3 linked regions of the Methanococcus maripaludis genome follow. Each later gene encodes a partner of the first gene's protein in a complex. Each region holds a gene or a part of one and is shown on either strand. Other genes may lie near its edges. A codon is read from its position in the direction of its gene.

Region 1 (3,037 bases):
GAATATTGAGTATACTTGGGAAATTGAACATTCAAAACTATTTGAAAATTTTTACAAAAAGTATGAAAATGATCCTTTAATTTATAAAATCGAAAATGAATTTGATCATTCTTATTATTTCGGAGGAACCCCCGATATTTCACTTGCAAGTAATAATAAAATCCGAATAGACACCTACAATTTAGTAACCCCTTATGAATCTTCAAAAGAAGTTTTAAAAATTCCGTTACCTTGGAATTTACTTAAAATTATGGGGTTATGTTCAAAAAAAGGCGGATTTTCAGATTTAACAACTTTTCCATTGAAATTACATCTTAATTATCAAGATATTGATGGAAACCCTTATCCCAAAACATATGAAATGAGGGCTTACCGCATTGAACCGGGTAGATATTCCCATTACCCCAAATTATTATTTACTGATAATAATGATTTTATGGCTTATGAATTTAGAATTTATGAAATAAAAGAAGAAACCAAAGAAACTACTGAAACCGCAAAATAAACCTTTCTTTCTTTTTTTCAACTAAATTTAAAAAGATTAATTTAAAATTAAGATGAAATGGTTATTAAAATTTAAAAAAGAAAAGACCGCTTGAAAAAGTTTGTTTTAAATGTTTGAGAATAAAAAAATTTTAAAACAGTTTAGAGATATACGTAAAATTCCCTTTCGAGAATTACTATTTTTTCGCCTTCTCCTTCAGGCTTTTCCATTAATACTTCAAACCTTTCTCTTCCAGATACGTCCTGAACTGCAAATCCAAGTACGTACTGCAATTCATCGTCTTCGGTGAATATTTTAACGTCCGTTTTGAACCGTCTTGCAAGCCTTGAAATTTCCCTTAAAGCAAGTTTTAGTTCAGTAAATAAAAAGATGTAGTCTTTTACGTAGTCAATCTGCTCTTGTGTACCTTTAATTATTGGATATTCTTTGTCCATCATTTCGTCTTTTTTTATTTCGTATCCAATATCGCAGACGCATGTAAGCCTTCCAATAACTGATTGTGGAAGTCCGGGAGGTAGTGGAACCTCGATTATCTGTTCTGACTCTTCGTTTTCGATTTCAGTTTCGTTTTCAATAGTTCTGTCAATTTCCATATTTTTTCCCTATTTTCTTGATGATTTTAAATTAAGCTTTATTTTCATCCGTTTTAAGTTCTGATGTTGATTTTAACTTGATCAGAATGTAATTTTTCATCTCAGACCTTGTAACATATGCAATATCTTTTAAAAGATACTTACCGATTTTAACATTTTCGATTTCTTCGTGGTTTCTATCATAATCCATTTTAATTCTCAAACCATCCAACTGCGTCACGATTGGCATCGGTGCAAGAATTCCACGAACTTCATCTATTCTTTTTTCGATTTCATCTTTTAAAACTACGGGTGGAATAATTGGAGGGTCGTATGAAAGTTCCATTCTTTTATCGTTTATTTTTTTGGTAACTTCATCAATCATCTGTCGTAATGCCCTTATTTCTTCCCCTTTTCTAAGTCTCTGCGCTCGCCTTCCAAGGTTTCCAACATAAGTGTATGGTATATCGAGAGTTTCAGGGCCACCCGTTACAACAAGCGGAATATCGACTTTAAAAAGGTGGGTTTTATCTAAAATGCAGGATTCAAAGTTTCCCATAACATAAATTGCGATGTCGTGTTCTTGAATCAGTCTTTTTTCCTTTTCTCGAATCTCACTGATGTTTTTTCCAGCGCCGTGTGCAAGTCCAATCATATTTGGTTTTGCACCGAATTTTCTTACATATTCTGAAACATCGCATGCAATGTGGGGCAGGTGGTGTCTTGAAAGGCTTGGGGATACAATTGCAATCTCAATTCCTGCAAGAGGGGTTTCTACTATTTTTCCTTTGTATTTTTTTGCTTCTTCCTTAAAGTTTTCAATTTCATTTTGGGGAATTGCAATTGTCATGTAGACATCGAGCTGCATTACGTGCTCTTGAATTATAAATCCACCAACGTCTTCAATCCATTCCTTCAAAATATTATTTTTGTAGACTCCCCCTTCATATCTAATAATCTGGTACATCTTTTCCACCTTAAAGGTTAGAAGTCAATCCTGACCGTAATAGTTCCAAAAGTCTTCATGCTCTTTTCAAACATGGTTACATCGGTAATTATCCTTTGAATTGCTGATTTTTCATCTACGAGGGTAATGTGATCAGTTATTATTACTTCTTCGAATTTAGGTTTTTCAATTAATTTCAATACTTCTTTTATAATATTTAATTCAAGAATGTTTATAAGTTTCGTGTCTATTGAAATGTGGTCAATTTTACCATTCCTTTTCATTATCTTTGCAATTGGCTCCCATTCCCTGTCTGAAATTTCGATGAAGTCTTCTTTTTCACTGATAATGTAGCCTCTTGCACCCATTAACACAATTATCTCTTCTGCAAGTTCTTCAACTTTTTTAGGATTGTCCCCGTAAAAGTAGATATTTGTAATGTGGCTGCATTTGTTTATTTTAGGCTCAGGGTTGTAAATTTCAGAGGTTCTTACAATATCTCCTTTGGTAACGATTCCTTTAAGTTTTCCATCATCGACAACCAATACTCTTCCAATATCGTACTCGACCATTATTTTTTGAGCTTCCGAAGCTGAAGAATAGGGCGAAATTGAAACAATTTCATCTTTTTTTGTCATTATGTCTTTTATTTTTAATTTTTTTAACCTAGACATTGATGATTTTTTTGTCCTTAAATCATCGAATGTAACAATTCCAACAAGTTCTTTGTTTGAATTAAATACGGGGTAGCCCATGTGCCGGTATTGTTTTATAAGTTTCCCAAGTTCATCGATTGATTCTTCTTCATCAAGAACGACTAAATCTTTAGTCATTATGTCATTTATCACAATTTTATCAAGCACTTTTAAATCGTAAAGTTTTACAAGGTCTCGTTCTGATTCTTTGATAAAGTTAGTTATGTAATTAAATACATAATTAATCGAATCGTGTTCCATTCCAATATTATATACCCTTTCTATCGTTGAAAGCTTCCTAAATAACATTAAACCACCG
Region 2 (3,085 bases), 260 kb from region 1 along the record:
GTTGCACCAAAATGTAATATTGCGTGCAGATTCTGTAAAAGGAGTATCGGAGATGAATCAGTCTGTGAAGACAGGCCCGGTGTTTCACATCACATCATGAAACCAGCAGAAGTTGAAAATTATTTAAATGATTTACTTGAAAGAAGTCCAAACATCAAAGTTGCAGGAATTGCAGGACCTGGAGACAGCTTGTTCAATGAAGAAACTTTTGAAACATTGGAAGTTTTAAAAGAAAAATTCCCTGATTTAGTTAGATGTCTTTCAACAAACGGACTTTTACTTCCAAAATATGCTGAAAGATTGGCAGAACTTGGAGTAAAAACCGTAACAGTAACGGTAAACGCGGTAGATCCAAAAATTCAAGCACAGATTGTTGACTGGATATACTACGAAGGAAAAGTTTACCGTGGAGAAGAAGGTGCTGAAATTTTAATCAAAAACCAGATTGAAGGAGTTAAAAAACTGGCAGAATTTGATGTTGCAGTTAAAATTAACACGGTATTGATCCCTGAAATAAACATGGACCATATTGTGGAAATTGCAAAAACTTTCGAAAAAGATGCGTTCGTTCATAACGTAATTCCTTTAATTCCAATGTACAAAATGGAAAATTTAAGAAAACCAACCTGTGATGAAATAAGCAACATAAGAGATACTGCCGAAGAATACCTCCACCAGTTTAGAGCATGCCAGCAGTGTAGGGCAGATGCAGCAGGACTTATTACCGAACACAAACACCTTGGAGAAAAAGGTAAAAAATTAGACATTTACGATTTAAAACACTTCTCACACTAATTTCTTTTTTAAATTTTTTATTTTTTTAACCATAAGGTATAAATGATACTTTTTAAAGATAAAAGCTAGATAAGAAACATGATTTTTTAAAGGTGCTATTTATGGAAAATGTGGTAATTACCGTTGTTGGTGTTGATAAACCAGGTATCGTTGCAGAAGTTACAAAAGTTCTCGCACAAAACAGTGCAAACATCGTAGATATCAGGCAGACAATCATGGAAGACCTGTTCACAATGATCATGCTTGTTGATATTTCTAAAATAAGTTCAGACTTTTCAGAATTAAACGTTGCTCTTGAAAAGCTCGGATCAGAAATCGGAGTTAAAATAAACGTGCAACACGAAAATATCTTTAAATACATGCACAGAATTTAACTTTTTTAAATTTTCAAAAATACTTTTTTTAAACTTTAAAATAAAAATTAAAAGAGAATTAATCATTTAACGTAATTATTTAAATATTTTAAGCTCTTCTTGAAGTTTTACCGCTTCATTCATCCATTCTTCTTCTATCGGCTTTTCTGATGCAACCATTACTATGGTTTTATCCCTAATTGTTTTTCGAATTCTCATTCCTTCTGGAAAAACACGGTTCATAAAATCAAGGACCCTATCAATAAAATCCTCTTTTGCATCGTGAATTACCATGTTTAAATCAACTTCTGAATCTGTAACGACTTCAAATCTTGAAGGCTGATCCATAACATTTATTTTTGCTAAAAGCTCTGTTGCGTAAGTTTCATCATCAATATTTAATTTAGTTATCGTCTTTCCGTCAGATTTCTTTGATTCATCTATTGTTGCAATATCCCTTAATCTTATCAGCTTTGAAGTTGATTTTGGCAAAATTCCAATTATAAAATATGGAACGTCCTGTTTGCATATCATTTTTGCCTTTATGATAGATTTTCCTAAAACGAGGTCTTCGAGAGACGTTTGAATAATTCTTTCGTAAATTGCTTTTCCAGCTTCGTCATTACATTCGACATCAATATAAGCCATATTACCCCTGAATCTTAAAAATGGATGATTATTTTCTAAAGTAATATATTGTAAAAATAGTATATAAATAAAGTCTTAGCCACCTGAAACAATTGGAACCAGTCTTAAAGTGTCTTTTTCAAAAAGATCATCAGTTTCAGAAAGAATTTCGCCATTTCGAACAACGAGATTGTCTTTTACGTCTATCTTTTCGATGAAATCTTTTAACTTTGCATTTTCCGGCAGTTCAATTTCGGACAATTCTCCAGCATTCTTTATAAAAACTTTCAAAAGAACCACCTGATTTTAAAATAATAAAAAAATAGTTAAAAATGAAAAATAAATAAATTATTCTTCTTTTTCAAGACCGCACATTTTTCTTAATTTTGCGCCGACTTCTTCGATTTGTAAGTCTCCTTCGAGTCTTCTCATTGATTTTAAATGAGCATAGCTTACCTGTTTTTCGAGAAGGAATTCTTTTGTGAATCTTCCATCTTGGATTTCTCTTAAGATTTCTTTCATTGCAGCTTTTGAATCAGCTGTAACGATTCTGCTTCTTCTTGTAAGTCCACCGTATTCTGCAGTGTTACTTACATCGTTCCACATGTTTTTGAATCCTTTTTGGTAGATTAAGTCAACGATTAATTTCAATTCGTGGCAGGTTTCAAAGTATGCCATTTCTGGTGCGTATCCTGCTTCAACGAGTGTTTCAAATCCTGCTTTGATTAATTCGGTAACTCCACCGCATAAAACAGCTTGTTCACCGAAAAGGTCAGTTTCTGTTTCTTCTTTGAAAGTTGTCTGGATAACTCCAGCTCTTGATAAACCGATTCCTTTTGCCATTGCTGAAACAATATCAAATGCGTTGTTTGTTGCATCAATTTCGATACAGATTAAACCTGGAACACCGAAACCTTCTTCGTATGTTCTTCTAACCATTTTTCCAGGTGATTTTGGAGCAACTAATACCACGTTAACTCCTTTTGGTGGAACAATGAATCCATAGTGGATGTTAAAACCATGTGAAAAGCTGAGTGTTTTTCCTTCTTTTAAATATGGTTTTATCTGGCTTTCATAAACTTCTGCCTGTAATTCATCAGGTATTAAGATGTGGATGATGTCCGCTTTTTCAGCAGCTTCTTCAATGGTCATTACATTGTGACCGTCTGCTTTAGCGTTGTTCCATGAAGCACCGTTTTTTCTTAAACCAACAACAACGTTTAATCCGCTGTCTTTCATGTTTAAGGACTGTGCTCTACCTTGACTTCCATAACCGATTACTGCAATTGTTTTTTCTTTTAAAGCATCTA
Region 3 (2,884 bases), 600 kb from region 1 along the record:
TCGTCACCGGTGAAGATTCTAGCGTAACAGTCCCATGCAAGGGAAGGGTGAACTTCAACCATGTGTTCCTGAACAACAGCTCCTCCTGGAAGGGAGTGGTTGATTGTGTGCATGTATTCGTTGATTGTTTCAGGAGTTACTTCTACACCCAATCTTTTTTCTAAAACTGAGTGAGCAGTGTCCATACCTACAATAACAGTTCTTCTGATATCGTCCCATAATTGTTGGATAGCAGCGTTGTTTAAGAAGTGTAAATCGTCACCTTCACAGTAGTCGTCAGTGTTTGACAATTTGTAAGGCATTAATTTTCTCTGTCCTAGAGGAACACCAATATCTGGGTTGTAGAGTGGGATTCCTTGTCTTTTTTCAGCTACTATTTTTTCATTAGCTTCAACAAATTCTCTTTTTCTAGCAGATTGTTCCCAACCGCCAAAAGTATAGAATTTTGTGTACTTTTCTTTAGGGTCTTCTTCGAATTTTTCCTTTAAGGCTTTCAAAAATAATCTTTTTTCAGCTTCCATAAGTTCACCTCAATGGTTTAAGAGGTTTTTTTTAATTTAAAATTTAATTATAATCCTTTGAATGTTTCGTTTGTAGGGATGTATCCACCGAGTGTTCTTGCTCTGTGAATTCTTTTTACAACTTCGATAACGTCAGGATCTGCTCTCATTGCAACACCATCGTTTCTGTAGATGGTTGTAATTTCTCTTAATTTTGCTTCAGGGATTGGTTCTCCAACGTCAACAGGTGCATCGAGTGGTTTTCCCACCTGATCTTTTACGTACATAACGTGTCCGGTTTTTTCGTCGAATACACATCTTTGGAGTGCATCAAACATCATACCGTTTTCGTCTAATCTTAATGAGTGTCCGTGTACGGTTGCACCTCTCATACCTGATGTAGCAGGGTCAAAGAGTTCTGTATCCATGAGTATGTTTTTGGAGAATTCTTCAAGGTCACTTTCTCTACATTCAACAACTTGCCTTCCTGAGAGTGTACCTGCGTCTACTCCTCTTAATCTTGACATGTATGATCTTGATCTGTCGTATGGTTGAGCAGGAGCAAAGTACATTGAGTCAGCAAACTGAATGTATCTAACTCTGTGTCCTTCTTTAGCACCGTTTAATGGTTCTACTAAGTCTCTTGCGTAGTCTTCTACGAAGTCCATTTCTTCAAGTGGAGGGTGAACTGTTTTGTAGTCTTCACCAGGTTGTCTGTGTCCCATGATTTTTACAACATCTTCATCAGGGATTTCTCTTAATTTTTCCAATTCATAGTTTGGATTCAAGTGATTTCGTCTGTTTTCAGCAACTTTTGTTGCACCAGGGTAGAACTGAGGCGTGTATGCCATAAGATCACCTTAACCTAAATGTTTTTTTATGCTTTCAATGATTTCATCAATTTTTTTTTGAGGAGCTGATTCTCCTCTTATTACGCCAGTAATAATTTCAACGATTTTACCTTCAGTTTTTGATTCCAAAGGCATTACATTTTTCGTTTTTATTCCAATTGCTGCGAAATCTTCCATATCTACTGGAGTTTGGCAAACAATTATTGTAGGAATATCCACGTATTTTAAGAATAATCTAGCTTTGTAAATTATGTGGCTTTTTACATTTCCAAAATGTATTACACATAATTTATGCCTATTAACTTGTTTAGCTTCTTCGGGTTTAAGTCCAAAAGTGGAACCCAAACTTCCTTGTGGAGCATCTGACGGAATTCCCCCTCCTGCATCTAATACAAGAACGCTGGTCTGAATTCCCGCTTCCCTTATTCCATAGGTAATTTCGCACACGGGTTTTGTAATGTGCCTTCTCCCTGGAGACATTGCAACAACAACCACGTCGTTACGTAGCCCTTCTGCAAATGTTCCTCTTTGTGCAAGTCCGCCTCCTTCACCAAGACCCATAACAGCCCTACAATCAACGATCTGCTCTTTTCTACCTACTGGCATAAAATCACTTACTCGTTTTTTTCGCTCTTTGGGATAATTGTGACAGAAGAATCAAACTTACTTCTGGGGTCAGTTGCACCTAATAATCTTTTGTCGATATCATCAACAGCAGATTCCCCGTATTTTATGAAATCCGATACTGTAGGGTCGTTCCTTAAGAATTTACCCTTTGTTAACCGGTATCCAAATGGGAAAAGATCCTTACAGATTTCTTCGATTTTTTCAATTTCGCTTTCATCATCCAGTAAAACCCATAACCTTCCAACTTGAAGCATGAGTTCTACAGGGACTCCCTTAACAGTAATTTCCCTTTTTTCCGAGTGATTTACAGGAGTTCCTTTAGCTGGACCATATCCAACTTTATTGGGAAGAGATTCTCCATGTATGACTACTCTTTGAACTTTACTCAATGAATAAGCGCGGTTCAGGAATTTTTCGGTAGTTTCTGCTTTTAAATACCTATGTGGGAAGACTTCTAATTCAATCATCGTTTATTACCTTAAAACTGGTCTTTAATGCTTAAAGCTCCTTCAATTACGTATTTCATTGGTTCTCTGAATTCATCAAATGCTGAGTATACTGAACCAACTAATCCTGAAGTGTGTTCAGGTGAGAACATTTGTGTACCTGCATCTGCACACATTGCTGCACATACTGGAGGAATTGCGAATCCTTTGGAGTGTCTGGTTACAACGTGGTTACCGTTAAAGATACCAGGTCCACCACCACCGTAGATTGAGTGTGAGAAGAATGAGAATCCTACTGCAGTACCCATTGATCTACCGTAGTCAACACCAGGTAAACCAGTTTCGTACTCTAAAATATCGTTGAAGTATAAAATAACTGAAGCAACGTTCTGTGCTGCTCTTGCTGCACCACAGCTTACTGCAACTGCTGCAACTAATCCTGCTGCTGCGTATGCATTCC

Evidence for each region.
Region 2: the proteins of MMJJ_RS03060 (region 1) and MMJJ_RS01610 are in contact, whole or in part, in a cryo-EM structure (PDB 9H1L), measured with the Methanococcus maripaludis proteins. Residues at the interface, in WP_011170365.1 of Methanococcus maripaludis: Ser79 (codon at 1,810), Ser81 (codon at 1,804), Arg82 (codon at 1,801), His83 (codon at 1,798), His84 (codon at 1,795), Ala112 (codon at 1,711), Gly113 (codon at 1,708), Lys114 (codon at 1,705), Asn115 (codon at 1,702), Ile116 (codon at 1,699), Asn139 (codon at 1,630), Phe140 (codon at 1,627), Glu141 (codon at 1,624), Ser142 (codon at 1,621), Cys143 (codon at 1,618), Gly162 (codon at 1,561), Pro163 (codon at 1,558), Arg178 (codon at 1,513), Arg179 (codon at 1,510), Ala180 (codon at 1,507), Gln181 (codon at 1,504); in WP_104837391.1 of Methanococcus maripaludis: Cys8 (codon at 1,775), Asp10 (codon at 1,769), Ala12 (codon at 1,763), Gly13 (codon at 1,760), Ile16 (codon at 1,751), Tyr17 (codon at 1,748), Arg19 (codon at 1,742), Ile20 (codon at 1,739), Thr23 (codon at 1,730), Cys41 (codon at 1,676), Gln43 (codon at 1,670), Asp44 (codon at 1,667), Pro46 (codon at 1,661), Phe48 (codon at 1,655), Asp134 (codon at 1,397), Asn137 (codon at 1,388), Arg138 (codon at 1,385), Val139 (codon at 1,382), Phe140 (codon at 1,379), Pro141 (codon at 1,376), Glu142 (codon at 1,373), Gly143 (codon at 1,370), Arg145 (codon at 1,364), Glu161 (codon at 1,316), Lys162 (codon at 1,313).
Region 3: the proteins of MMJJ_RS03060 (region 1) and mcrC are in contact, whole or in part, in a cryo-EM structure (PDB 9H1L), measured with the Methanococcus maripaludis proteins. Residues at the interface, in WP_011170365.1 of Methanococcus maripaludis: Arg6 (codon at 2,029), Glu8 (codon at 2,023), Gln30 (codon at 1,957), His32 (codon at 1,951), Val33 (codon at 1,948), Met34 (codon at 1,945), Gln35 (codon at 1,942), Tyr39 (codon at 1,930), Leu80 (codon at 1,807), Ser81 (codon at 1,804), Arg82 (codon at 1,801), Leu85 (codon at 1,792), Pro86 (codon at 1,789), His87 (codon at 1,786), Cys90 (codon at 1,777), Asp91 (codon at 1,774), Ser93 (codon at 1,768), Glu94 (codon at 1,765), Arg97 (codon at 1,756), Lys98 (codon at 1,753), Lys102 (codon at 1,741), Pro103 (codon at 1,738), Asn104 (codon at 1,735), Met105 (codon at 1,732), Ile106 (codon at 1,729), Gly107 (codon at 1,726), Ala109 (codon at 1,720), His110 (codon at 1,717), Lys122 (codon at 1,681), Glu123 (codon at 1,678); in WP_011171501.1 of Methanococcus maripaludis: Arg5 (codon at 1,945), Lys6 (codon at 1,942), Glu7 (codon at 1,939), Gln8 (codon at 1,936), Ile9 (codon at 1,933), Val10 (codon at 1,930), Asp11 (codon at 1,927), Cys12 (codon at 1,924), Arg13 (codon at 1,921), Ala14 (codon at 1,918), Val15 (codon at 1,915), Met16 (codon at 1,912), Gly17 (codon at 1,909), Gly19 (codon at 1,903), Glu20 (codon at 1,900), Gly22 (codon at 1,894), Gly23 (codon at 1,891), Leu24 (codon at 1,888), Gln26 (codon at 1,882), Arg27 (codon at 1,879), Gly28 (codon at 1,876), Thr29 (codon at 1,873), Phe30 (codon at 1,870), Ala31 (codon at 1,867), Glu32 (codon at 1,864), Leu34 (codon at 1,858), Asn36 (codon at 1,852), Thr51 (codon at 1,807), Tyr59 (codon at 1,783), Arg62 (codon at 1,774).

The regions. Positions count from the first base shown.
Region 1 is NZ_CP026606.1:573,707-576,743, forward strand. What follows is about bases 88-2,965. They hold MMJJ_RS03060 (methanogenesis marker 7 protein), read right to left. Parts: upstream 2,045-2,965; coding sequence 1,130-2,044; downstream 88-1,129. Other genes in these bases: MMJJ_RS03050 (hypothetical protein), read left to right, coding at 88-505; MMJJ_RS03055 (hypothetical protein), read right to left, coding at 646-1,098; MMJJ_RS03065 (CBS domain-containing protein), read right to left, coding at 2,062-2,965. Also shown: more of MMJJ_RS03050, read left to right, coding at 1-87; more of MMJJ_RS03065, read right to left, coding at 2,966-3,027.
Region 2 is NZ_CP026606.1:311,497-314,581, forward strand. Bases 21-2,946 are described here. They hold MMJJ_RS01610 (methanogenesis marker 17 protein), read right to left. Parts: upstream 1,797-2,946; coding sequence 1,245-1,796; downstream 21-1,244. Other genes in these bases: MMJJ_RS01600 (radical SAM protein), read left to right, coding at 21-795; MMJJ_RS01605 (ACT domain-containing protein), read left to right, coding at 897-1,169; MMJJ_RS01615 (MoaD/ThiS family protein), read right to left, coding at 1,872-2,066; ilvC (ketol-acid reductoisomerase), read right to left, coding at 2,124-2,946. Outside these bases: more of MMJJ_RS01600, read left to right, coding at 1-20; more of ilvC, read right to left, coding at 2,947-3,085.
Region 3 is NZ_CP026606.1:1,175,061-1,177,944, forward strand. The notes cover bases 160-2,884. They hold mcrC (methyl-coenzyme M reductase I operon protein C), read right to left. Parts: upstream 1,958-2,884; coding sequence 1,361-1,957; downstream 160-1,360. Other genes in these bases: mcrA (coenzyme-B sulfoethylthiotransferase subunit alpha), read right to left, coding at 160-521; mcrG (coenzyme-B sulfoethylthiotransferase subunit gamma), read right to left, coding at 569-1,351; mcrD (methyl-coenzyme M reductase operon protein D), read right to left, coding at 1,966-2,445; mcrB (coenzyme-B sulfoethylthiotransferase subunit beta), read right to left, coding at 2,457-2,884. Also shown: more of mcrA, read right to left, coding at 1-159.